Regions from separate parts of the Pseudoalteromonas sp. APC 3893 genome, predicted to be linked through region 2. Evidence: predicted binding sites of a transcription regulator. Region 2 holds the regulator's gene; each other region holds the start of a gene.

Region 1 (5,590 bases), on a different contig from region 2:
GGTCATGTCTATTTAATTGGAGCAGGACCTGGCGATCCAGAACTGATCACAGTTAAAGCGCAGCGGTTAATTGAAAGTGCCGATGTTATTTTATACGATTGGTTAGTCTCGGTTGAGCTGCTGCGTACTCTTCCTGAAAACGTACAACGGGTGTTTGTTGGCAAGCGTGCTAACAAACACTCAATGCAACAAGCTAATATAAGTAAGTTATTAGTTAACTATGCTCAGCAGGGACATACAGTCATTCGGTTAAAAGGGGGCGACCCAAGTATTTTTGCCCGCGTTAATGAAGAAGCTGATGCCCTTGCAGAGCATAATATTCCCTTTGCCATAGTGCCGGGTGTAACTACCGCATGTGCAGCATCTGCTTACACAGGTATCCCTCTTACAGCACGTGGGGTTGCCCGTAGTGTTACCTTTATGACAGCACAGTTTGCAGACCCAAAACAACAGCCAAAATGGGAAAATTATCATCACCTGCCTAATCAAGACAATCCAACTTTAGTTGTTTACATGGGTTTAGGCCGCCTATCTCAGTTAGTAGATGGTTTATGCTCTGTAGGTTGGCCAATAAACACCCCCATTGCTTTACTAGAGCAAGTCACAACCGCAAGCCAACAAGTAATTAGTGGAACGTTTGAAGATATCGCCAATAAATCAGCAACTGCAAACCTCACAGGCCCTACCTTGATCATGATTGGAGAGGTAATACATCATCAAATGGCTATTGAAAAACAATTGCTTGAAATAAGCGCAGCACAGGTTTAACACTTTTATTACGAGATTCCCCACTCCCTTCCTAACCACTTTATGATGGGCCTACAGGCCCACTTTTTCACTACTGACTTTGCTAATCGTTGTATTTCATCGGAAACAGATAGTGCCTATGTTATTAATGATACGACGAGTAACAAAGCTAATAGCACCGATAAGCCTTGATAAAAACGCACTGGATTTTTCTCTACCCATGGCGGATTTAAATTGGTTAAAAATGCAGGATTTGGGTTGTGTAAATCAAAAATGAATTCAGATAATACTTGATAGCGTTTTGCAGGGTTGGGCTGTAACGCTTTTTTGAGGGTTGCATCAATCCAGAGTGGGATATCACGTTCAGGATCAACAACTGACTGATAATTTAATTTATATTGTGCTGATAACGTTCGAGCTTTAGCAACATTGACTCCATAAGGGTAACGACCACAGAGCATATAATATGTGAGTACAGCTAATGAAAACAGATCTGAGCAAGCACTGCCACCACCGCCAACAAAATACTCAGGGGCTGTATACATCGCCGTGCCAAGTAACTGTGAGTCCTCAAGCTCTGCAATACCTGCAACGCGCACCGAGCCTAAATCAATAATTTTTACCGTGCCATTATTGTCTACCATTATATTTTCAGGGCGTAGATCTTGGTGCAAAATATCGCTTCGGTGTAAAGCCATCAGCCCTTTCGCCACTTGTTCAATGATAGCTCGTATGTCTATGATGCTAGGCTGTGGATGATCAACAAGCCACTGTGCTAAGGTTTGCCCTTGAATATATTCACTTACAGTGTACCAATAGCTGCGCTCCCGTGATATGCGAGGAATCGAAATGACATGAGGACTACTCACTCTTTTTGCGACCCACTCTTCGAGCATTAAACGCTCTAGGTATTCATGGTCATAGGATAAATCAATTGAAGGGGTTTTTATTATCAATTGTTGAGCGCTCGTTAAATCCGCAGCTAGATATACATGGCTGCGACTTGAACGATGAATAGAACGAAGTATTTTATAACCATCAAATTCATCGTTACTTGATAACATAGGTGGTAATGGAAGAGGCTCATCAAATAGACAATGCTGGTTTTTATCATCTACATGATCAACCACCACAATTTGCACCGTGAGGTTATCATCACTACCAGCATTAAGTGCTGTTTCAACAAACGCCTCAGCGCAAGCATCTAAGTCATGCAAATATTCGGCGTATATTTCCTGCATCAGGATTGGAGTTAAATAATCACTGACTCCATCCGTCATCAAAAAAAACACGTCATTTTGTACAAGCTCTACACTGTCGTGATCTAAGTGCAAATGGCCTGCGGCACCAAGTGCACGACTTAAATAGCTGGTATCGCTTCCCTGATACCAGCGGTGATCACGAGTCAACTGCGATACATTACCCTCTCTAAGGTGATAGATACGGCTATCGCCAATATGCAAAATATGGGCATGTTGTTTTTTGAATATCACCGCTGAAAAAGTGCAAACATAGCCTTTTTCAACATCAAACCGATAAGGACCTTGCTGATTTTGCGCATACAGCCATGCATTCGTACTGGTCAAAACTTGTTGCGCCGCATGGCTAACCGACCACGCATCACTGGTACAATAATAATCAGATAGAAAACTTTTTATTGCTGTTTCACTCGCAACTTGGCTGACTTGTGAGCTGCTTACTCCGTCGCTTAATGCAACAACAGCTCCTTTGAGTTCAAGTTCAGGACTATTTGGCACAAAAGCGCCGTAGCAATCTTGATTAATATCTTTGCTACCGGCGCTTGAGTGTTGCCCTATCCGTAGGCTTAGCTGTGTCACTATGCGTTAACCCGTAACAGGTTTACTAATAGGCTCTTGCGTATTTAAAGAGCGCTTTGGTGCAGTTTTATAATGCGTGGTATATAAAGTTAACCCAGTAAATGCCAACCCGCCCACTAAATTACCTAGTGCAGTTGGTATTTCATTCCATACTAAATAGTCCATTACTGAGAAATCGCCACCCATCATAAGTGCAAACGGAAATAAAAACATATTCACAACAGAGTGCTCAAAACCCATAAAAAAGAACAACATCACTGGCATCCACATCGCAATCACTTTGCCACTAACATGTGTTGAAATCATCGCACCGACAACACCGAGAGAGACCATCCAATTACATAACATGCCGCGAATAAAAATAGTTAGCCAACCAGCAGTACCATATTCCGCATACCCTAACGTACGTGCTTCACCGATGTGGCCAACCTTTGCTGCGATTGCTCCGCCATCAGTATTAAAACCATAGGTAAATATAAACGCCATCATAAATGCAACAGTTAATGCGCCTAAGAAGTTACCTGCGAATACTTTACCCCAGTGCGGTAGAATTTGTGACCACGTGACTCCAGGACGCTTGGCAAGCCATGCTAAAGGGGTTAATACAAATACCCCTGTTAATAAATCGAACCCCATCAAGTACAACATGATAAATCCAACAGGAAATAACACTGATCCTAATAAATGAGATCCAGTTGCCACTGCTACACTCACCGCAAATACTGCGGCTAATGCTAAAATAGCGCCCGCCATAAACGCACGTATTAGTGTATCGCGAGTCGACATATAGATTTTTGACTCACCAGAGTCGACCATTTTTGTAACAAATTCTGTGGGTATTAAATAAGCCATAGTATTCACCTTCGTTGTTATTGATTAATTACCACTGTGCGTTGCTATATTTCAGGCAAAAAAAAACGCCTACTACTTGCTTATTGAGCAAATAAGTAGACGTCTTCGTCTTAACTAAAACACACTGTGAGGGCACACAACCCGATTGACTTTATTACTAAAGCAACAACAGTGCCAATATAACCATCTGTTTAAAAGTCACTTTTAAACAGATGGTTATACACTTTTAATCAGAATAAACGGTGAATTCATTTGCGCCAACATAGTGCGAATTTCCATTTTACGCACCAAAAAGATCAGATAAAGTGAGTGTTTTATATTACTAAGTGCCAAAAGTTGCTTAGTTAAAATAAACTATATACTTTTTAATTCTCGTTATTTCATAACCTTAAAAAGCGATGCTTTATTCTGACCTAATATTTTTGCTGACTGGAACAAGGGTTGCACTATTATTAACAATAATAATATAAACATATTAAATTTTATGCCCAGAGTCAGCCCTCTCACAGAACAATTTTTACTTGCAGCAAAACATGAAGAAATTAATGCGCTACAGCACTTAGCCATAAGTTGTAAAACATTAATAACTCTAGGCCACTTTATTCATCAACTTCAAAAAGAACGTGGTATCAGTAATATTTTTATTGCTTCAGGTTGTGAGCGTTTTGTGCAACAACGTCGTGAACAAATTGCGCAGAGTATTGAATCCGAGCAACAACTTTATACTGAGTTAAAGCAACATTACTTAAATTCAAAACACAGCATAGGTAATACACGTTTATTTAATCGAATAACTTTTAGCTTACAATGCCTTGCACGATTACCCATTTTACGAGAACAAATTCGCAATCAAAAAGTAACGGCAGAGCATGCCAGCCAAGCTTTTTCACAACATATTAGTTCATTATTAAATATTCTATTAGAAGCCGCTGATGGCGCAAGTGATCCACTGATCACCCGACTTTTAATTGCACTATTTAATTTTGTGCAAGCAAAAGAACATGCCGGACAAGAGCGTGCTTGCGGTGCTATCGGTTTTGCATCTGGTGCATTTAGCACACAGCGCAAAGACCAGCTAGCTCACTTACAAAATACACAGCAAGACAATTTTATTATATTTTTAAAATATGCCGGTAATGATTTAACTACAGCGTACGCACAACTAACTGAAGACGAAGCAAGCGTTCAACTACAAAGGCTGCGCAATTTAATACAAGAGTTACCGCAAGGTAGTTCACAGCTCAACGAAATAAGCGAAGTCTGGTACGACATCACAACCACACGTATTGATCATATGCATAGAATCGAGAAGTTAATCGCAGAGCAACTAACAACTAGCGCCGAGAAACAGATTCATATTGCTAAACGTCAATTACATGAACACAAAAATCATATAAAAGCACTGAGTGACATTCCTTTAGATGGGTCAGGTTCGAGCGTTGATTACACCTCTAATAATAGCAACTTAGCGCAGCATCGACTCACAAGCAACCGCACTTTTTACGATTTAATCATGGAACAAAGTGAACACCTAAAACAGATGAACGATGCCTTGCAAGATGCCAAACAAGTAATAAGTGAACAAAAAACATTAAATAGAGCAAAGTTAATCTTGATCCAACATCTAGATATCACTGAAGAGCAAGCCCACAAACGTTTGCAGAAACAAGCAATGGACCAACAATGTTCTCTGTTTGAGGTCGCAAAACACGTGCTCAAAGCCATGAATAAAGACCAACACATTATAAGCTCTTAAATATTGATAAAATCAATATCAGTTATTGAAAACAACAATTTCATAAATAGTACTCTTAGCGCTAGAGTGAAGTCATACAAATGATTCACTCACACTATAACTAAGAGATATTATTATGATGCAAACTACAGAACGTTTCACCCAACAAGACGGCTTATTCATCGATGGTAATCTTCATGCATTTATTGAACAGCAACTTTGCCAAAAAACAAGGTTAACGAGCGAAGAGATTTATCAAGCCTTAGCAACATTGGTGGATGAATTTGGCTGCCAGTGCCGTAAAAACAAACATGAAAATGATGCAGCTTTAGATGCCCAAACTTTGCTTCACGCGTATCAAGTTGAGCACGCGCACCCACATTGTCATGCAGATGCTCAAACTACAACGGCCGTTTTA
Region 2 (5,590 bases):
GTTTGTTTGATTGATGTGGCCTACAGCAATACCGCGGATCACTAAAGTTAAAGTTTGGCTACCTGCTACGCCACCCATTGAAGGCACTATGCCGTTTAGTACCGCAAGGATCGGTAATATAGCCAAGGTATTTTCGAAAAAACTCGCTACTATAGCGGCCAGAAGAGCTGTTAATAAGTTTACACCTAACCACACAGAACGTTTCTTCGAACTTTTTAATATGGGAGCGAAAGTATCTTCCTCATCATCAAGACCTGCTAAGCTTAACAAGCTGTGTTCAGCGTCTTCACGGATTACATCAACAATGTCATCGATCGTGATACGGCCAAGCAAATGGTCATTATCATCAACGACGGGTGCCGATATCCAATTGTGTCGCTCGAATAGTTGGGCAACTTCGCTTTCATCCATGGCGATTGAAATTGATTCGCAGTCTTCATCCATTAAGTCGCGAATGATTTTATCTGGCGGGTTAGTCAAAAGCGTTGTGAGTGACATAGCACCGAGAAAACAATTGTGTTTATCTACAACGTATAAGTCATCGGTACCTTCCGGTAACTCTCCGCGTAGGCGTAAATATCGAAGCACCACATCAATTGTAACGTCAGGACGAATAGTCACCGTATCAGTGTTCATAAGAGCGCCAGCAGAGCGTTCTTGATATGAAAGTGCTTGTGTTGCACGCTCTCTATCTTGGCTATCCATGGCCCCAACTACGTCTTGGTAGACGGTATCAGGTAGGCTTCTTAAAACCTCTCCTAAGTCATCATGACTCATGTCTTCTGTCGCCGCAGCTATATGCTTCGGCTCCATTTGCGCGATGATACCTAATCGTACGTCTTCAGAAAGCTCCTCTAAGACATCACCTTGTACATCAGGATCAACTAATTGCCAGAGTAGTTTACGGATCTTGTGCGGGGAAGATTCGAGTAATAGTGCTGTGTCACAAGGAGCTGTTTTTGCCAACATTCGCCTAACTTGAACAAATTGACCACTATTGAGTGACTTGGTCACTTGTTTTAATTGCTGTAGTGGGTAATCTTGTTCAAAAGCTTCTGGCATTGGCGTCCTTAGGTAACAAATTTTCGGTTGGGTAGGGTGATAGTAAGCTAGCGTTTTTTGCTTTCCTATCGTTATTTAGTTTAACGCAATTTTAAATAAAGTGCGCTATTCATGTTCGTGAAAGCGTTGCTCGATTAGCTCACCTATTGCCGCTAATGCCGGCTCGGCATCTGGCCCTTCACAGACTACTTTAACTTCTTTACCTTGGCTGCTTTCAAGTAGCATTAAAGCTAAAACGCTGTCGCCAGCAGCTTGTTTATCGTCTTGATATAAGGTAATAGTCGCGTCAAACTTCAGCGCGAGCTGAGCTAAAACGCTGGCAGCTCGTGCATGTAATCCTAATTTATTTTTGATTAAAAAAGTGTCTTCTAAATGCATATCAAAGCCTATAGCAGATATTATTCTTGTTCACGATGACGAATTTTTACATTGCTATGACTCATTGCAAAACTTTCACCTATAGTTTGCGCTAAGTAGACAGAGCGGTGTTGCCCGCCGGTACAACCAATGGCAATAGTTAGATAGCTGCGGTTATTACGCTCTAAATGAGGTAGCCAGGTTTGTACAAAAGTTTGAATTTGCCATGTAAATTTTTGCACAATGCTATGGCTAGCTAAATAATCTTTGACTGGTTGATCTAGGCCTGTAAGTGGCTTTAGCTCTGGCTCCCAGTGTGGATTTGGTAAAAATCGGGCATCAAATACATAATCAGCTTCTTTAGGGATACCGTGCTTAAAACCAAAAGATTCAAAAGTGATAATTAACTTTTTATCTTTTTTACCTAAAATCTTCTCACGAATTGATTCTGCTAATTGGTGAACGCTCAACTCTGTTGTATCAAGAATAAAATCAGCACGAGTGATCAATACATCAAGCAATACTTTTTCTTGTTTGATAGCCAAATCAAGGGGCAGAGAATCTAACGATAAAGGGTGCAAACGGCGAGTTTCAGAAAAGCGTTTGATCAGCGTTTGGTCGTCACTGTCTAAATAAAATAAAGTTGGGTTTGCAAAGCCAGGTAAATACTCAAGAATGTCATTAAACTCTTCTTGTTCTTTTGGCAGATTGCGCACATCAATACTAACTGCTGTTTTATCATAGTTATCAGAAACGCTTCGTACGAGTGAAGGCAGCAAGTTCACAGGAATATTATCAACACAATAATAACCGAGATCTTCTAATACGCGAAGGGCAACAGATTTACCAGAACCCGAGCGCCCACTGATGATAATTAACTCCATGTAATGACTCCTTCACTTTCTTATGACTGCTCGACAATAACTTGGTATAAGTCGTGGTCTGATTTAGCGCTACGTAATTGTTTACAAAAATCTTTATCGTTAAGTTTATCAGCAATTGTGGCCAAGGTCTTTAAATGAAGTTGACTCTCACCATCAGGTACGACGAGTGCCACAAATATATCAACAGGACGATTATCAATCGCATCAAAATTAATGGGCGTTTCACTCACTAGTATCAGTGCTAATGGTGTATCAACACCCGTTATTCTACCGTGAGGAATAGCAATTCCACGGCCAATACCTGTGCTTCCTAGTTTCTCTCGATTAAGTAACGAGTTAAGAATTTCTTGTTCTGAAAGGTGAGGGAGTTGTTCATGAGCCAACTGGCTAATAAATTCTAAAATTCGTTTTTTGCTATTAAAAAGGACCGCAGCTTTACTGCAGTCCTTACAAGTAAGTGAACTTAGTTTCATAATATTAGTGTCGAGCGTGCTTCTCTTTGTGTTTGATAACTTGACGATCTAGTTTATCTATTAGGGCGTCAATCGCAGCGTACATGTCTTGGTGTTCTGTTGAAGCAAATAAATCAGCACCACTGAGGTGTATTGTGGCTTCTGCTTTTTGGCTTAGCTTTTCTACGTCTAAAATGACGTGCACGTTGTTTATATGATCAAAGTGCCTTTCAAGCTTTGCAAACTTATTGTGTACATAGTCTCTAAGTGAATCGGTAATTTCTACGTGACGACCAGTTAAATTCAGTTGCATAAGCATTTTCCTTCTTTGTTTTTTTACGCCTTAAATCAAGCTCTTTCTTTGATTTGACGGTGGAATAGCCAGTGACTCGCGATATTTTGCGATTGTACGTCTAGCTACTTTGATACCTTGCTCTGCCAATATATCTGCAATTTTGCTATCACTCAATGGTTTCGCTGAGTTTTCTGCGCTAATTAATTTTTTTATTAATGCACGGATCGCTGTAGACGAACATTCCCCACCGTTTTCAGTGCTTACATGACTTGAGAAAAAATATTTTAACTCAAAAATTCCTCTTGGGGTGTGCATGTACTTTTGCGTGGTAACCCGTGAGATGGTTGATTCATGCATCTCGACCATTTCAGCAACATCGTTTAATACCATAGGGCGCATTGCTTCGGGACCATGTTCAAAAAATCCCTGCTGCTGTTTAACGATGCAGTTGGTTACTTTGAGTAATGTGTCATTACGGCTTTCTAAACTTTTTATAAACCATTTTGCTTCTTGCAAGTGTGAACGAATAAACTGGCTGTCGCTACTCGATTTAACCGAGCGAGACATAGCCGCATATTGGCTGTTTACTCTAATTTTAGGCATGCTATCGGGATTTAACTCAACAATCCAACGGCCTTTAATTTTCTTTACTGAGACATCTGGAATAACGTATTCAGATTCTTCACGTACGATGCTATCCGCAGGCTTTGGGTTTAGACTGTGGATGAGTGTCATCACTTCTTTAAGCTCATCTTCCTTAAGCTTAGTCTTTTTCATCAAAGTTCGGTAGTCGCGGCTGGCTAATAAATCGATATGTTCAGTTAAAATCATTTTTGTTTCGCTAATCCAAGGAGTTGCGGGGTCAAATTGATTTAGTTGAATACATAAACATTCTTGCAAGCTACGTGCGCCAATACCAATTGGGTCAAACAACTGAATACGTTTTAGAACCGCCTGAACTTCATCAAGCTCAATTTCTTCTTCGTTATTATCTTTATTTAGGCTTTCAGCAATGTCTTCACAGCTTAAGGTTAAAATACCTGAATCGTCGATAGCTTCGACAATGGCAATCGCAATCGCCTCGTCGGTCGGACTAAATGGGGTTAGCTGTAACTGCCACATAATATATTCATGCAAGGTTTCGGTTGAAGCCCCTTGATAAATAGATTCATCTTCAGGCATCGGGCCTGATGAGCTGGCAGGAGCGGCGCTCATGTACTCATCCCAGGTCACATCCATAGCCATATCGTCACTTACTGTGTCTTTATTAAGTGCTTCACTGCTTTCTTGTTCGTATTCGCTTGGTGTCTCATCGGCAGAAGCACTTACTGTGACGTCTTCGGTATCTTGTTTTTGTTCATTTTTGCCAGCCGTTTCGTCACCAAACTCTTGCTCTTCGACTTCAAGCAGTGGGTTACTGTCGAGTGCTTCTTGAATTTCTTGCTGGAGATCCAATGTACTTAACTGCAATAAGCGAATTGCTTGTTGCAGTTGTGGAGTCATTGTAAGTTGCTGGCCCATGCGCAGCTGGAGTGATTGCCTCATTTATCTCTAACAATCCTTTTATTGTGTTGTCATAATTTAGTTTAGCAGATAGTTAGCTGAGCGTTGCTTTATAGCCTAAATTGCTCACCCAGATATACATCGCGAACTGTTTGGTTGGCAAGTACATGCTCAGGAGTTCCTGACGCAATTAACTCCCCATGAGAAACTATGTAGGCTTTTTCACAAACATCAAGGGTTTCTCTTACATTATGGTCGGTTATTAGTACACCGATGCCACGGTTTTTAAGGTGCTCGATAATCTTCTTTATATCTAACACTGAAATGGGATCAACACCAGCAAAAGGCTCATCTAACAGAATAAATTTAGGATTTGCGGCTAAAGCACGCGCAATTTCAACACGGCGGCGTTCACCACCTGACAATGCCATGCCTTGACTATCACGAATGTGTTGAATGCTAAATTCATCAAGTAGGCTATCCAAAGCTTCTTCACGGGCTGTTTTGTTTAGTTCTTTACGGGTTTCTAAAATCGCCATGAGGTTTTGGTAAACGGTCAGCTTACGGAAAATAGACGACTCTTGTGGTAAGTAGCCAATACCCAGGCGAGCACGGCTGTGCATGGGCAATAATGTAATATCGTTATCATCAATACTAATTTTACCTTTATCGCTCGGCACTAAGCCAACAATCATATAAAAAGTGGTGGTTTTACCTGCGCCATTAGGGCCTAGCAGACCAACAATACTCCCAGCACTAACTTCTAAGCCAACACTTTTTACAACTTGGCGGCCCTTGTAGCTTTTTGCTAAAAACTCGGCTTTTAATGTACTCATGGCTGGCCTTTTGATTTTTTGCTATCGACAGGTACTAAAATTGTATGCACGCGGTCATTTGAGTTTTCGCCTCTTTCAGCACTTATTAGTTGCTGTTCCATATCGTAGGTGATGCTTTTAGCGTTAATTTTTTGCCCTGCTTGGGTTACTTTCGCGTTGCCAATTAAAGTTAGCAGGCGCTTTGCTACATCGTAACGAACT
Region 3 (5,590 bases), on a different contig from region 2:
TAGCAGTGGCTTAGAGGCATCAGAACAAACGAAAGAAGCGGTAAGCCATTTACTTGGCACCTTAAATGACACGTCAGAAGTGGTTGATAAACTACAAAGTGAATCCAGCAAAATTGAAACTATTTTGGATGTAATACGTAATATTTCAGAGCAAACTAATTTGCTTGCTTTAAATGCAGCCATCGAAGCGGCTAGAGCTGGTGAGCAAGGGCGCGGATTTGCAGTCGTGGCCGATGAAGTACGAACTTTAGCACAGCGCTCTCACAGCTCAGTTAATGAAATCGAAACTATGCTCGGACAGTTACGTTCAGCCAGTCAAAATGCAGTTACTATGATGGCTGATAGTACACGTGTTGCGGCACAAGCCGAAGATAAAATGGATGAAAGTAATAGTTTGCTTAAAGAAATCATGGAGATGATTAACCAAGTAAATGATCAAACACAACAAATTGCTACTGCTGCAGAAGAGCAATCTGCGGTGGCTGCTGATATTAGTCAGAATATGCATACTATTCATACTTTGACAGAGCAAACCGCAGAGATATCTCAGCAAACAGCAGAAACAAGTACTAAAACTGCACAGCAAAGTCAGTCTGTATTAGAGCAGGTGGAATACTTTAAATTAAGTTAAAGACAGATTAACCCACAGAGCTTTTTACTTTGTGGGTTATCTTGGTTTTGAATGAAAGGGTCATTGATTAAGATAAACAGTAAACTCAGCTAGTGAAAGTCGGTTGTCTTTATCTGAGTCGTAGTTTTTAAAGCGTGACCACAGGGCTGGGTCTTTGGCTGACTCTGAACGAGTTAATAAGCCATCATCATTTCTGTCCAATGCTTTGAATTGTTCGGCTATGCGGTTACTTGTTGCAAAACTGCCACAACTGGTTGTGAGTAATGCCATTAAAAGAGTCTATTTAAGTTTATTCATACGGTTAATATAAGTTGTTAGTTAAAAATTGTTTAAACTCAAGTAAGGAAATTCGGTTATCGCGATCTTTATCCCAATTAGAGTAGCTGTTAAGTAGTTGTGGCTGAGGTTCTAGCTCTGCATGTGTTAAAAAGCCATCCTTATTTTTATCTAAGTGATCAAACCTTTGCTTCACGTCAAGTGCCAAAGCGTTGAAGCTGAACCCTACTAGCAAGCTACAAAAAACCATTATGTTTTTCATAATTAATTCCTTTAATTGAGCTGTAAAGCAATAAGAGTAAAGCATTTGCCATAATTTAAGTCCCAACAATAAATCCATTTACACACTCCCTCCGGGATTATGGCAAATACTTTAATGCGGTTTAAATTTTGAACTGAGTAAACTCTTTTTCAGAAAGTACTTCATCTTGGTTTTCATCAAGATCACTAAATTGTTTAAATAAATCATCATTTTGTTTAGCTTCAAGTAATGAAATTACACCATCGGAGTCAGTATCAAGTTGAGCAAATCTCACGTTTAATTGAGATGCTAAAACCGAAGCACTATTGGCCAAAAGAAGCAACGAAAAAGCAGCAAGTAATTGTTTCATAAAACTCTCCTTATTGAAGAAATTGCTTAAATTCGGCAAACGAAATCTGACCATTTTGGTCTTTATCTATTTGCTCAAAGCTTTCATGTAACACAGCGTCTTCAGAGGCTTCACTTTCGCTTAATGTGCCATTGCTATCCTTATCTAGCTCTGCAAATGTGGCCTGTGCGTCTAATGCAAATACATTGCAGCTAATTAATGCACTTAAATATATTCCTAGTGATGTAATTACTTTCATTTGATTTCCTTATTAATAATATCTCTGATTAATACATAACAAGATCAGTGCCAAAATTGATAACCTATTAAAATCAGAGGTTTAGTTGGTTTGACTGTAAATAGGTAAGAAAAATCTACTTAGTTGTGTGTCTTTTTTGCAACAGGAGTAAAGGTAAGTAGAACTTTTATTGAAAAAACAATATATTAGCTTGTCTCAATCTAGCGGCATTGCTTATACTGCAGTGCTGTATCGGTTTTATTCAATATGTCTATAGTCAAGTCAAATACAACTGACAGGTTGTCATGGCTTGGGTATATTGATTCAGCTAGTGTATAAGTAGGCTAGTTAATAATGATGAGATTAGAGTTTAGGAGTAAATATGCCAGCCTCGTTTGCACAAAAATATAAAGCAATTTTAGCGTGGCGGCCAAACTTGATAGGGCAATTTTTATTTAGTACGTTACTTTCGCTCCTTCCTTTATCGTTAGTTGTTATCGTATTTTTGAATGCACTTAATAAGCAACTTGCTGTAACCCAGCAAATAGTGAGTGATAACTACCAAATATCTAAATCCTTTAATAATCTGAAACAAGATCTTAATAGCCTAGAACGTGCTACCCGCCAAAACTGGGTGCTTAAAAGTGCTTCATTAGATGAGTTAATAATTGATAAGTGGCAATCGTCGTTACAAAGTGTCGATGAATTAATATTTTTAAGCGCAAGGGAAAACTATAAGCAGCAATGGCAAAAATTGTATGATGAACTCACCACAGCTCACCAAAAGTTGGTAACTGAAAACTTACAAGATGCTCAATTATTCATACCAGTGAGCGAACTTGTCGCACAGCAAACATTATGGCTACGCGACCAAAACGAAAAAAAAATAACAGATAATCAACAGCAACTAAAGGTACTACAAAACTCATTTATTAACTGGTTAGTGGCACTTATACCGTTAACCTTGTTAGTGAGTGGCGGCTTTTTATGGCGTATAAGTGGTCGCTTAAAAGGCCTGACATCAGTTATTGATAAACTAGGGCAAGGGCATTGGCAGCAAAAAATTGCGGTGCAAGGCTCAGCAGAGCTTGTTGAGTTAGGAAATAAATTACAATGGGTACAAGCGCAACTGCATATGCTTGAACAGCAAAAAGACACTTTTTTACGTCATGTAACCCATGAACTTAAAACACCACTTGCCTCTATGGTCGAAGGCACTGATTTGCTAAGCGACGAGATTGTTGGGCCTATCAACAAGGAACAGCAAGCCGTACTTGAATTAATAACACAAAGTATGCTGCGTTTACGCACTATGATCGATAGCTTATTAAGCTATAACGCAATTCGTACCAGCAAAGACAGTATCAATGAAATTGAGTTTTCTCATCTAATTAATAAAATTAATAGCCATTTTGAGCACCGCTTATTAGCACGCGAACAAACATTGAGCTGGCAATCAAGTTTACCTGCTCAACCCATTGCGGTGGCTGCTGAGCTAATAGAAATGATATTGATACAATTAATTTCCAATGGCTTAAAGTTCTCCGATAGTGGTGGCTGTGTCAATATTGGATTATCTCAATCAGAAGGTAAATTAGTAATGGTAGTGAGCGACCAAGGTTGTGGTATTCAAGAGCAAGACAAAGTACAAATTTTTAGTGCTTTCTACCAAGGAAAAAACGCCAAAGATACCACGGTTCAAGGGAGTGGTTTAGGCCTAACCATTGTCAAAGAATCAGTAGAGCAATTACTGGGCACTTTAAAAGTAGAGCATAACGAACCAAGCGGGTGTCGTTTTATTATTCAAATACCAATAAATAAAACCAAAGGAGTTAGCTAACATGGGCGTGCACTTTAAGACCATCTTATTGGTTTGCATCACCAGTATTGGCCTGACAGGCTGTGAGTTAACAGATGAAACTGTACAGCAAGAAGTAACTGAAACTAAACCTAAACCTGAGGCTATGGCCCATACGCAATCAAGCGATGCATTACCAAACCCAAAGCCGAGACCAAAAACGGACCCTTTCTATCCGCCCGCTGATGTTCTAATAGGTTGGCATGCAAAAGCGTGTGGAGGTTTTAATGTTGCAACAGATAACAAGGAGTTTGTAGGTGCGAAAGATATTCAGCAATTTTTTAATTTTAGCTGTAAAAATAATACCCTGGCCCCTGAAGAAGTGTTAACTAAGCTATTAAAGCTTGATCAAGCTTATTATTGGCCCGATGATATTAAACAATATTGGTGGTTGCAGAAGCAGCAAATTAAACAGCAAATTAATGCGAAAAAACAACAACAGGCGTTGAGCGATAAAATGCAAGAAACCTTATCGTCATTAGCTGCAATTGAACAGCAACTGCTGTTACGCGAAGAAACCAAGGAGCAGTAACATTATGTCGACTCAATCACCTCAAAATGCCCGCGTTCTATTAGTTGATGATGATGCCAGCTTACTTAAATTACTGTCTATTCGTATTGAATCTAAAGGTTATCAAGTCACAACCTGTGAAAGTGGTATGGCGGCGCTGCAATTACTTAAAAGCCATGTGTTTGATGCCGTTATTACCGACTTACGCATGGACGAAATGGATGGTATGGCACTTCATCGTCAGCTGCAAAGCCGCTATCCTGCTTTACCCGTTATTATGATGACAGCCCATGGCTCAATCCCCGATGCGGTAGAGGCCACGAAGCAAGGTATTTTTGCATTTATTACCAAGCCCGTTGATAAAGACGAGTTATTTGACAGTCTTGCAAAAGCTATTGAAATTCATGGGTTAAATGGTGAAGACCAAGCTTCAAGCAGCGCCATTGTAACTCGTAGCGGCGCGATGCTGCATTTACTTGAGCAAGTAAAGTTACTAGGTCCAACGCAGGTTAATGTACTTATTTCCGGTGCTAGCGGGACAGGTAAAGAGCTACTTGCTAATGCTATTCATCAACATAGCCATGTTAGTGAAGGGCCATTTGTAGCCATTAACTGCGGCGCAGTGCCAGGGGAGTTACTTGAATCAGAGCTGTTTGGTCATAAAAAAGGTGCGTTCACAGGGGCTGTAAAAGATCATCAAGGGCTTTTTCAACAAGCGCAAGGAGGCACGTTATTTTTAGATGAAATAGGTGATATGCCATTAAACTTACAAGTTAAGTTATTACGTGTATTACAAGAAAAAATTATCCGCCCAGTGGGTTTTCAAGAAGAAATACCGATTGATGTGCGAATTGTTTCTGCAACACATAAAAATTTACCTGATGCGATTACAAACCAGCAGTTTAGGGAAGATTTATACTACCGTTTAAATGTTGTGAACCTTAAACTACCAGCGCTAAAAGAGCGCCGTGAAGATATTAGCTTACTAGCGCAACACTTTAGTGCCATGATTGCAAAACGTATGGGGCAAACACAAAAGCGGTTTGCTACTGACGCCATGCATGCATTAGTCCGCTACGATTGGCCGGGTAATATTCGCCAATTGCAAAATGTGGTTGAGCAAGTAGTGGCTCTTTCACCTAGTGAAGTGATTTCAGTACATCTGGTTGAAAGTGCGCTGAACAGTAATGAAACCAATGTCGAGCCGCTTTCTCTAAACGACGCTAAAAAAGAGTTTGAACGTGATTACGTTATAAATACGTTAAAAATGGCGGGCGGTAATGTGGCAGAAGGAGCCAAGCTTGCAAAACGAAATCGCTCTGATTTTTATAAGCTAATAAAGAAACACAACATTGATGTTGATAATATTTTGTAGGGGTAAGAATGCAGTTATTTATGGTGTATTTGGGTGGCAGAATTCAGGGTTGCCATATAGAAATGCACGATGTGCGATTTGTGGTAGGTGAATCAATAGAGCAGTGCTATA
Region 4 (5,590 bases), on a different contig from region 2:
AGTTAGATGAACAGATGGCAAGTGTTAGTTTACATAACTCACTATTTCATGTTGTGATCCGTCAAAAACAGCGACTGATTGGTATGGGTCGCGTAATTGGTGATGGAGGCTTATTTTTTTATGTTCAAGATGTGGTTGTCAGTCCTGACTTACAGGGACAAGGTATAGGTACATTAATTATGGATAATATAGAAGGGTACTTAGCGGGCGCGGCAAAAAAAGGTGCAACGGTAGGTTTGTTTTCAGTTAAAGGTAGGGAGAGTTTTTATAATCGTTATAATTACCGTGACAGACCTAATGCAGCATTAGGCTGCGGGATGTGTAAATTTATATAAGGCGGGAGTTCTTATGTCTGAATATAGTGCAAAAGTGACTTGGTCACGCGGTGTTAATGAATCGTTTATAGATAATAAATATAGCCGAGGCCATCAGTGGCAGTTTGATGGTGGAGCTAACGTTGAAGCCTCGTCATCGCCACATATCGTGCCATTACCTTACTCAGTTGCTGAAAATGTTGACCCCGAAGAAGCTTTTGTAGCCTCACTTTCGAGTTGTCATATGTTGTTCTTTTTATCAATCGCTGCAAAAAAGCGGTTTGTGGTTGAGAGTTATACCGATAACGCTATTGGAGTAATGGAAAAAGGGGATGATAACCGTATGGCCATGACTGAGGTTGTGTTAAAACCGTGCGTTAAGTTCTCTGGCGAGCAAGCAACAGCTGAGCAGCTTGAAAAAATGCATCACCAGGCACATGAGCTTTGTTTTATCGCAAACTCGGTAAAGACCAAAGTAACTACAGAAGTTGTTTTGTAAAATAAAACGCAGTGATTTAAATCACTGCTTTCGCTTATTTGCAACAAACCTTACGATTTATACAAATACGACGAATTAATTCATAGGTTTTATAAAAATAAATTTAATAGTTCAATTTAATCAATGCGTTAAAAGGTTAAATTAATTTAATAAACTTCCTCAAAAAATGCTGTTCAGCAAGTGTTTACCTCTATTTTAGTTAATAAAACCGTTTTAATTATCCCTTCTTTAATATTGTGTCTTTTTTATTAAATCTAACCAGTTGAAAATAAATGCTTTTATTTTTGTTGGGGAAGAGGTGTTGCTAAACAGCAACACATTTTTTAGTGAGTAGTCGTTATTATTGCTGTTTTTCACCTTAACATCATGTTTTAAAAGGGTTTGTTAATCTTGGCATTGAAGTTGTAATACTTAACTCGAACGAAACGAAAACGTGGTTAAGCTTTTAATCGCATCGTACATAAACTTTGAAGGAAGATTGATTATGAACACATTAAATAAAACCTTAGCACTTATCGCACTAGCTTCTTCATCAGCGGCATTTGCTGCTACAGACTTCGATACGCTTGACGTAGATGGTAATGGCGCAATAAGCCAAAGCGAAGCATCAGTTGATGCTGCATTAATGAGTAAGTTTACAGAGCTGGATACAGACGGCAACGGTGAGCTTTCGAAAGAAGAGTTTGCTAAAGCTTAATGGTTGCAAACCGAACGTTTTTTGCGAGTAAATTCTGAGTTGCCCAAGACAACCTAAATAGGCAAGGAGCCTATGACAAAGGATAGCAAGGATTCAAGCCATTTTTTATAAAACAGTGAAGGAATATAAATATGAAAACATTAAATAAAACATTAGCACTTATTGCGCTTGCATCTTCATCAGCAGCGTTTGCTGCAACAGATTTCGACACCCTAGACGTTGATGGTAATGGTGTAATTAGTCAAAGCGAAGCGTCGGTGGATGCAAAGTTGATGAGTCAATTTTCAGAGCTTGATACTGATGGCAATGGTGAGCTTTCAAAACAAGAGTTTTCAGAAGCTTAATGTGAATTTTATCGCATAATGGATCTCTGAAAAGGATTTCTTACCCTTATTTTATTAGGATACAAATTATGAAACATATTAATACAACACTTGCTATTATCGCCCTTGCTTCTTCATCTGCTGCTTTTGCTGCCGTAAGCTTTGATACATTCGATACTGATGGCGATGGCGTAATTAGCCAAAAAGAAGCCTCAGTGAATGCGCAGCTTGTTGAGATTTTCTCAGCGTTAGATACAGACCAAAATGGTGAGCTTTCAAAAGAAGAGTTTTCTAAAGTACAGTAGTACTGTTTGGTAATAGAAAATACGGTAATTTCACTTCATAAACGTTAAAGCAGCTTTACCTTATAAAATAGGTAAAGCTGTTTTTTATGTTTACAGATTATAATTAAATTGCAGTGAAAACTTACGTGGGCTGCCATAACGGTATTGATTATAAAATCCGATTTGGTTGTAGTAAATTTTATCAAATAAATTATCGATGTTTACACTAACGGACATTTGCGAGTTAATTTGATAACTGCTCATAAGGCTTGCAACTCCATAACTTGATTGCTCCACTTCAACTTGACCGTATACAGGGTTTTTTACCTCGTCATAACTACGGCTTTGCCAACGATAACCCGCACCAATTTTCAAACCTTCTACAATGTTGTTTAATTTGTAAGTCGTGAATAACTTAAATTGGTTTTTTGGGTTGGTGGTATTGAGAATATCACCTTCAGGCGTTTCACCTTCGCTGTAAGTGTAACCAAAGTAGCCATCCCACTCGTCATTCAAGGCGCCATTAAGTTCAAACTCAAAACCTTGGGTGACTGTACCATCGATAGGTTGGTAAATTGCTTGAAGAGTATCAGGAATAGTTTCACCGGTGTATTCACCTACATTGTCTTGATGAATTTCAAATCCTGATAATGCGATATCTAAACGCTCGTCTATCAATGAGGCTTTGATACCAACCTCATAGTTTTGACCTTGAATGGGATCAAGGTAATTACCATGTTTGTCGACCCGACTTTGCGGGGTAAATATGTCAGTGTAATTAGCATAAAGTGCCCAATTATCTGCCAAACTAAAAGTAGCACCTAAATAATTGGTTAGCTCGTTATCTAATTCATAATCATGTTTGCTGCCAAAGTTATCTTGATCGGTTTGCCACTGATTTAACCGGCTGCCTAAAATCAATGAGAATGAATTTGTTAAATTAAGTTGTGAAGCAAAGTACAAAGCACTTTGTTCTGTTGTGCCATAAGAGCCATATGCGGCTGCAGTTTGCCAAGTTGGTTGTGGGTAGTCATAGTTCGGGGCTGTAAAGTCACCGATGATTTTTGCGTCTTCTTGCCCTGGGAAGTAGGGCGTTGCAAAATCTTGCTCTTGGCTATTGTAACCAAACATGATTTGGTGACTTTGTTCTAACCAGCTAAATCTGCCGGTAAGCTCTATCTCATAGGTGCGCTGAATTCTCTTGGCATCGATAAAGTTTAATGAGCCTGGTGTCATACCTATATTTGTCTGCGCGTCAGGGTGGCCCGTCGCCCAAAATACATCGTATTCTAAATCGTTGTTACCATATATATAGCTAGCACTAAGCTGCCAGTTAGCATTAAAGTCATGATCAATACGAATAAAGCTATTTAGCGCATTTGTTGTTGAAGAAGACCAGCTAGGTGCTGTTGATGTTTCTCTATCATAGTTAGTACGCGAACCATTGCTATAAAAAATAGGTAAACCGCCAGACATAGTCCCTTTAGGCGTGGTTTTTTGGTTATCAATAGCAACGGTTAGCAGTGTATTATCGGTTAAATCAGCTTCAACAATACCGTATAGGGTTGTTTTATCTTGAGAAAACCTATCTTGATATGAGTGCTGATCTTGGTATGCAATAACTGCACGAGCACGTACTGTTTCACTATTATTTAAGCTACTCGATGCATCAACAACCCCGCGATAATTTTGCCATGAGCCTACAGAGGCTGAAATATTGATCTGCTGAGTTGCAGTAGGGCGCTTTCGTATTAAGTTAATTGCTGCAGATGGATTACCTGCACCTAGCATTAAGCCTGTCGCGCCACGTACAATCTCTACCCGTTCATAAATAGCCGTATCAGTTAGGTTATCGCCATAGTTAAAGCGAGTATCATAAGTGGTGGCAATACCGTCATATAAAATACTGGTCACACTAATGCCGCGAGCTGATATAGAAAACTTACCATTATCAGCTTCCCTAGCGTTAATGCCCGTTACGCTGGTTATGGCGTCAATAGTGCTTGTAAGTTGTTGGTCAGCCATAAACTCACTTGTTACAGCAACAACAGATTGCGGCGTTTTTAAATGAGATAAATCAAGGCCTGTTGCAGAGTTCATGGAGTCAACTTTATAGCCGCTGTGCTTTTCGCCGACAACGGTTAGTTTCTCAATATCATTATGTGCTTTTGCTGCAATTGATTGAGAGAGCGTTGAAAATAAAATACCAATGACGCTGCAGTAAGTAAGGGAGAGTGGTGTTTTTAATACAGAGTGTAACATCTGAAGAAGTCCATTTTTATAGATTGATGATATGGAATTAGTTATCCATATAAGAAAAGCCCGTTTAAAAATAAGGCACAAGAAGGGTAATAGATTTAGCTGATCAAGTAAATGAGTTTGAGATTGATTTTTATTTACCTTTTGGCCGGTGCACAAAAGGCAAAGAATGTTTATAAGAAAATGGCGCTAACTTGGAATAGCTTTTCAACGACAGTGATATGTTTCTTGTCGATTAAGAACATAATGACGTGGTCGCCAGAATGGATGATGGTATCGTCGTGGGCGATGAGTACATCGTCGTTTCGTACAATGGCGCCAATGGTGGTACCTGCGGGGAGTTTTATGTCTGCAATTGCACGACCAACAACTTTTGACGTGTGTTCGTCGCCATGGGCTACCGCTTCAATAGCCTCAGCTGCACCTTTACGCAGTGAATAAACATTAACAATGTCACCACGGCGTACATGGGTAAGCAATGCTGAAATTGTGGCTTGCTGCGGCGATATCGCAATGTCTATTTCGCCACCTTGTACTAAATCAACGTAAGCGCCACGCTGTATTAGGACCATGGTTTTTTGTGCCCCCATGCGCTTTGCTAACATGGCAGACATTATGTTTGCTTCATCATCGTTTGTTACAGCGATAAATACATCAACCTGTTCAATGTGCTCTTCAGAGAGGAGCTCTTGATCTGAAGCGTCACCACAAAATACCACGGTGTTGTCGAGTAGTTCAGATAACTGCTCGGCGCGTTCTTTACTGCGTTCAAGCAGTTTTACACTGTGGTTTTTTTCCAGCGAGCGGGCAAGTCCTGCACCAATGTTACCACCACCTGCGATCATAATTTTTTTGTATGAGCGCTCAAGCTTTTGCAGTTCGTTCATTACTGCACGGATGTGTTTAGTTGCGGCAAGGAAGAATACCTCATCGTCAGCTTCAATCACTGTGGTGCCTAATGGCTTTATGGCTTTACCTTGGCGGTAAATAGCCGCTACGCGTGTCTCAACGTTGGGAATGTGTTCTTTGAGAGCTGAAAGTGCATAACCAACGAGTAAACCGCCATAATACGCCTTTACAGCTACTAATGACAGCATGCCATCGCCAAACTGTAATACCTGTAATGCGCCGGGGTAATCGATTAAACGGCGAATATATTTAGTCACCAATTGCTCCGGCGCAATATAGTGATCAACGGGTAAATCGTCGTTTTG

Evidence for each region. Region 2 encodes sigma-54, which starts transcription at its own class of promoters, with help from an activator protein. Its sites were predicted from a motif close to GTTGGCACGNNNNTNGNNT; they were not measured.
Region 1: QMA12_RS04340 (formate/nitrite transporter family protein) is a predicted target of sigma-54. The motif match lies at 3,598-3,616, and genes of this name have one in related genera.
Region 3: QMA12_RS08190 (EF-hand domain-containing protein) is a predicted target of sigma-54. The motif match lies at 1,793-1,811, and genes of this name have one in related genera.
Region 4: QMA12_RS19155 (EF-hand domain-containing protein) is a predicted target of sigma-54. The motif match lies at 1,203-1,221, and genes of this name have one in related genera.

What each region holds. Positions count from the first base shown of each region.
Region 1 is NZ_JASDCD010000002.1:49,195-54,784, reverse strand. Features, by position in the region: gene cobA (uroporphyrinogen-III C-methyltransferase) at 1-768, shown strand, start outside; gene QMA12_RS04345 (protein kinase) at 885-2,585, opposite strand; gene QMA12_RS04340 (formate/nitrite transporter family protein) at 2,592-3,437, opposite strand; gene QMA12_RS04335 (nitrate regulatory protein) at 3,922-5,193, shown strand; gene QMA12_RS04330 (hypothetical protein) at 5,312-5,590, shown strand, end outside.
Region 2 is NZ_JASDCD010000011.1:132,337-137,926, forward strand. Features, by position in the region: gene mgtE (magnesium transporter) at 1-1,062, opposite strand, end outside; gene QMA12_RS13650 (HPr family phosphocarrier protein) at 1,168-1,440, opposite strand; gene rapZ (RNase adapter RapZ) at 1,461-2,303, opposite strand; gene ptsN (PTS IIA-like nitrogen regulatory protein PtsN) at 2,324-2,776, opposite strand; gene hpf (ribosome hibernation promoting factor) at 2,781-3,068, opposite strand; gene QMA12_RS13670 (RNA polymerase factor sigma-54) at 3,099-4,595, opposite strand; gene lptB (LPS export ABC transporter ATP-binding protein) at 4,664-5,389, opposite strand; gene lptA (lipopolysaccharide transport periplasmic protein LptA) at 5,386-5,590, opposite strand, start outside.
Region 3 is NZ_JASDCD010000004.1:168,429-174,018, forward strand. Features, by position in the region: gene QMA12_RS08170 (methyl-accepting chemotaxis protein) at 1-631, shown strand, start outside; gene QMA12_RS08175 (EF-hand domain-containing protein) at 692-901, opposite strand; gene QMA12_RS08180 (EF-hand domain-containing protein) at 933-1,169, opposite strand; gene QMA12_RS08185 (hypothetical protein) at 1,291-1,518, opposite strand; gene QMA12_RS08190 (EF-hand domain-containing protein) at 1,529-1,756, opposite strand; gene QMA12_RS08195 (HAMP domain-containing sensor histidine kinase) at 2,118-3,575, shown strand; gene QMA12_RS08200 (hypothetical protein) at 3,577-4,125, shown strand; gene QMA12_RS08205 (sigma 54-interacting transcriptional regulator) at 4,130-5,479, shown strand; gene QMA12_RS08210 (DUF1543 domain-containing protein) at 5,488-5,590, shown strand, end outside.
Region 4 is NZ_JASDCD010000025.1:12,845-18,434, reverse strand. Features, by position in the region: gene QMA12_RS19165 (GNAT family N-acetyltransferase) at 1-335, shown strand, start outside; gene QMA12_RS19160 (OsmC family protein) at 349-813, shown strand; gene QMA12_RS19155 (EF-hand domain-containing protein) at 1,298-1,510, shown strand; gene QMA12_RS19150 (calmodulin) at 1,642-1,854, shown strand; gene QMA12_RS19145 (EF-hand domain-containing protein) at 1,923-2,138, shown strand; gene QMA12_RS19140 (TonB-dependent siderophore receptor) at 2,229-4,379, opposite strand; gene trkA (Trk system potassium transporter TrkA) at 4,550-5,590, opposite strand, start outside.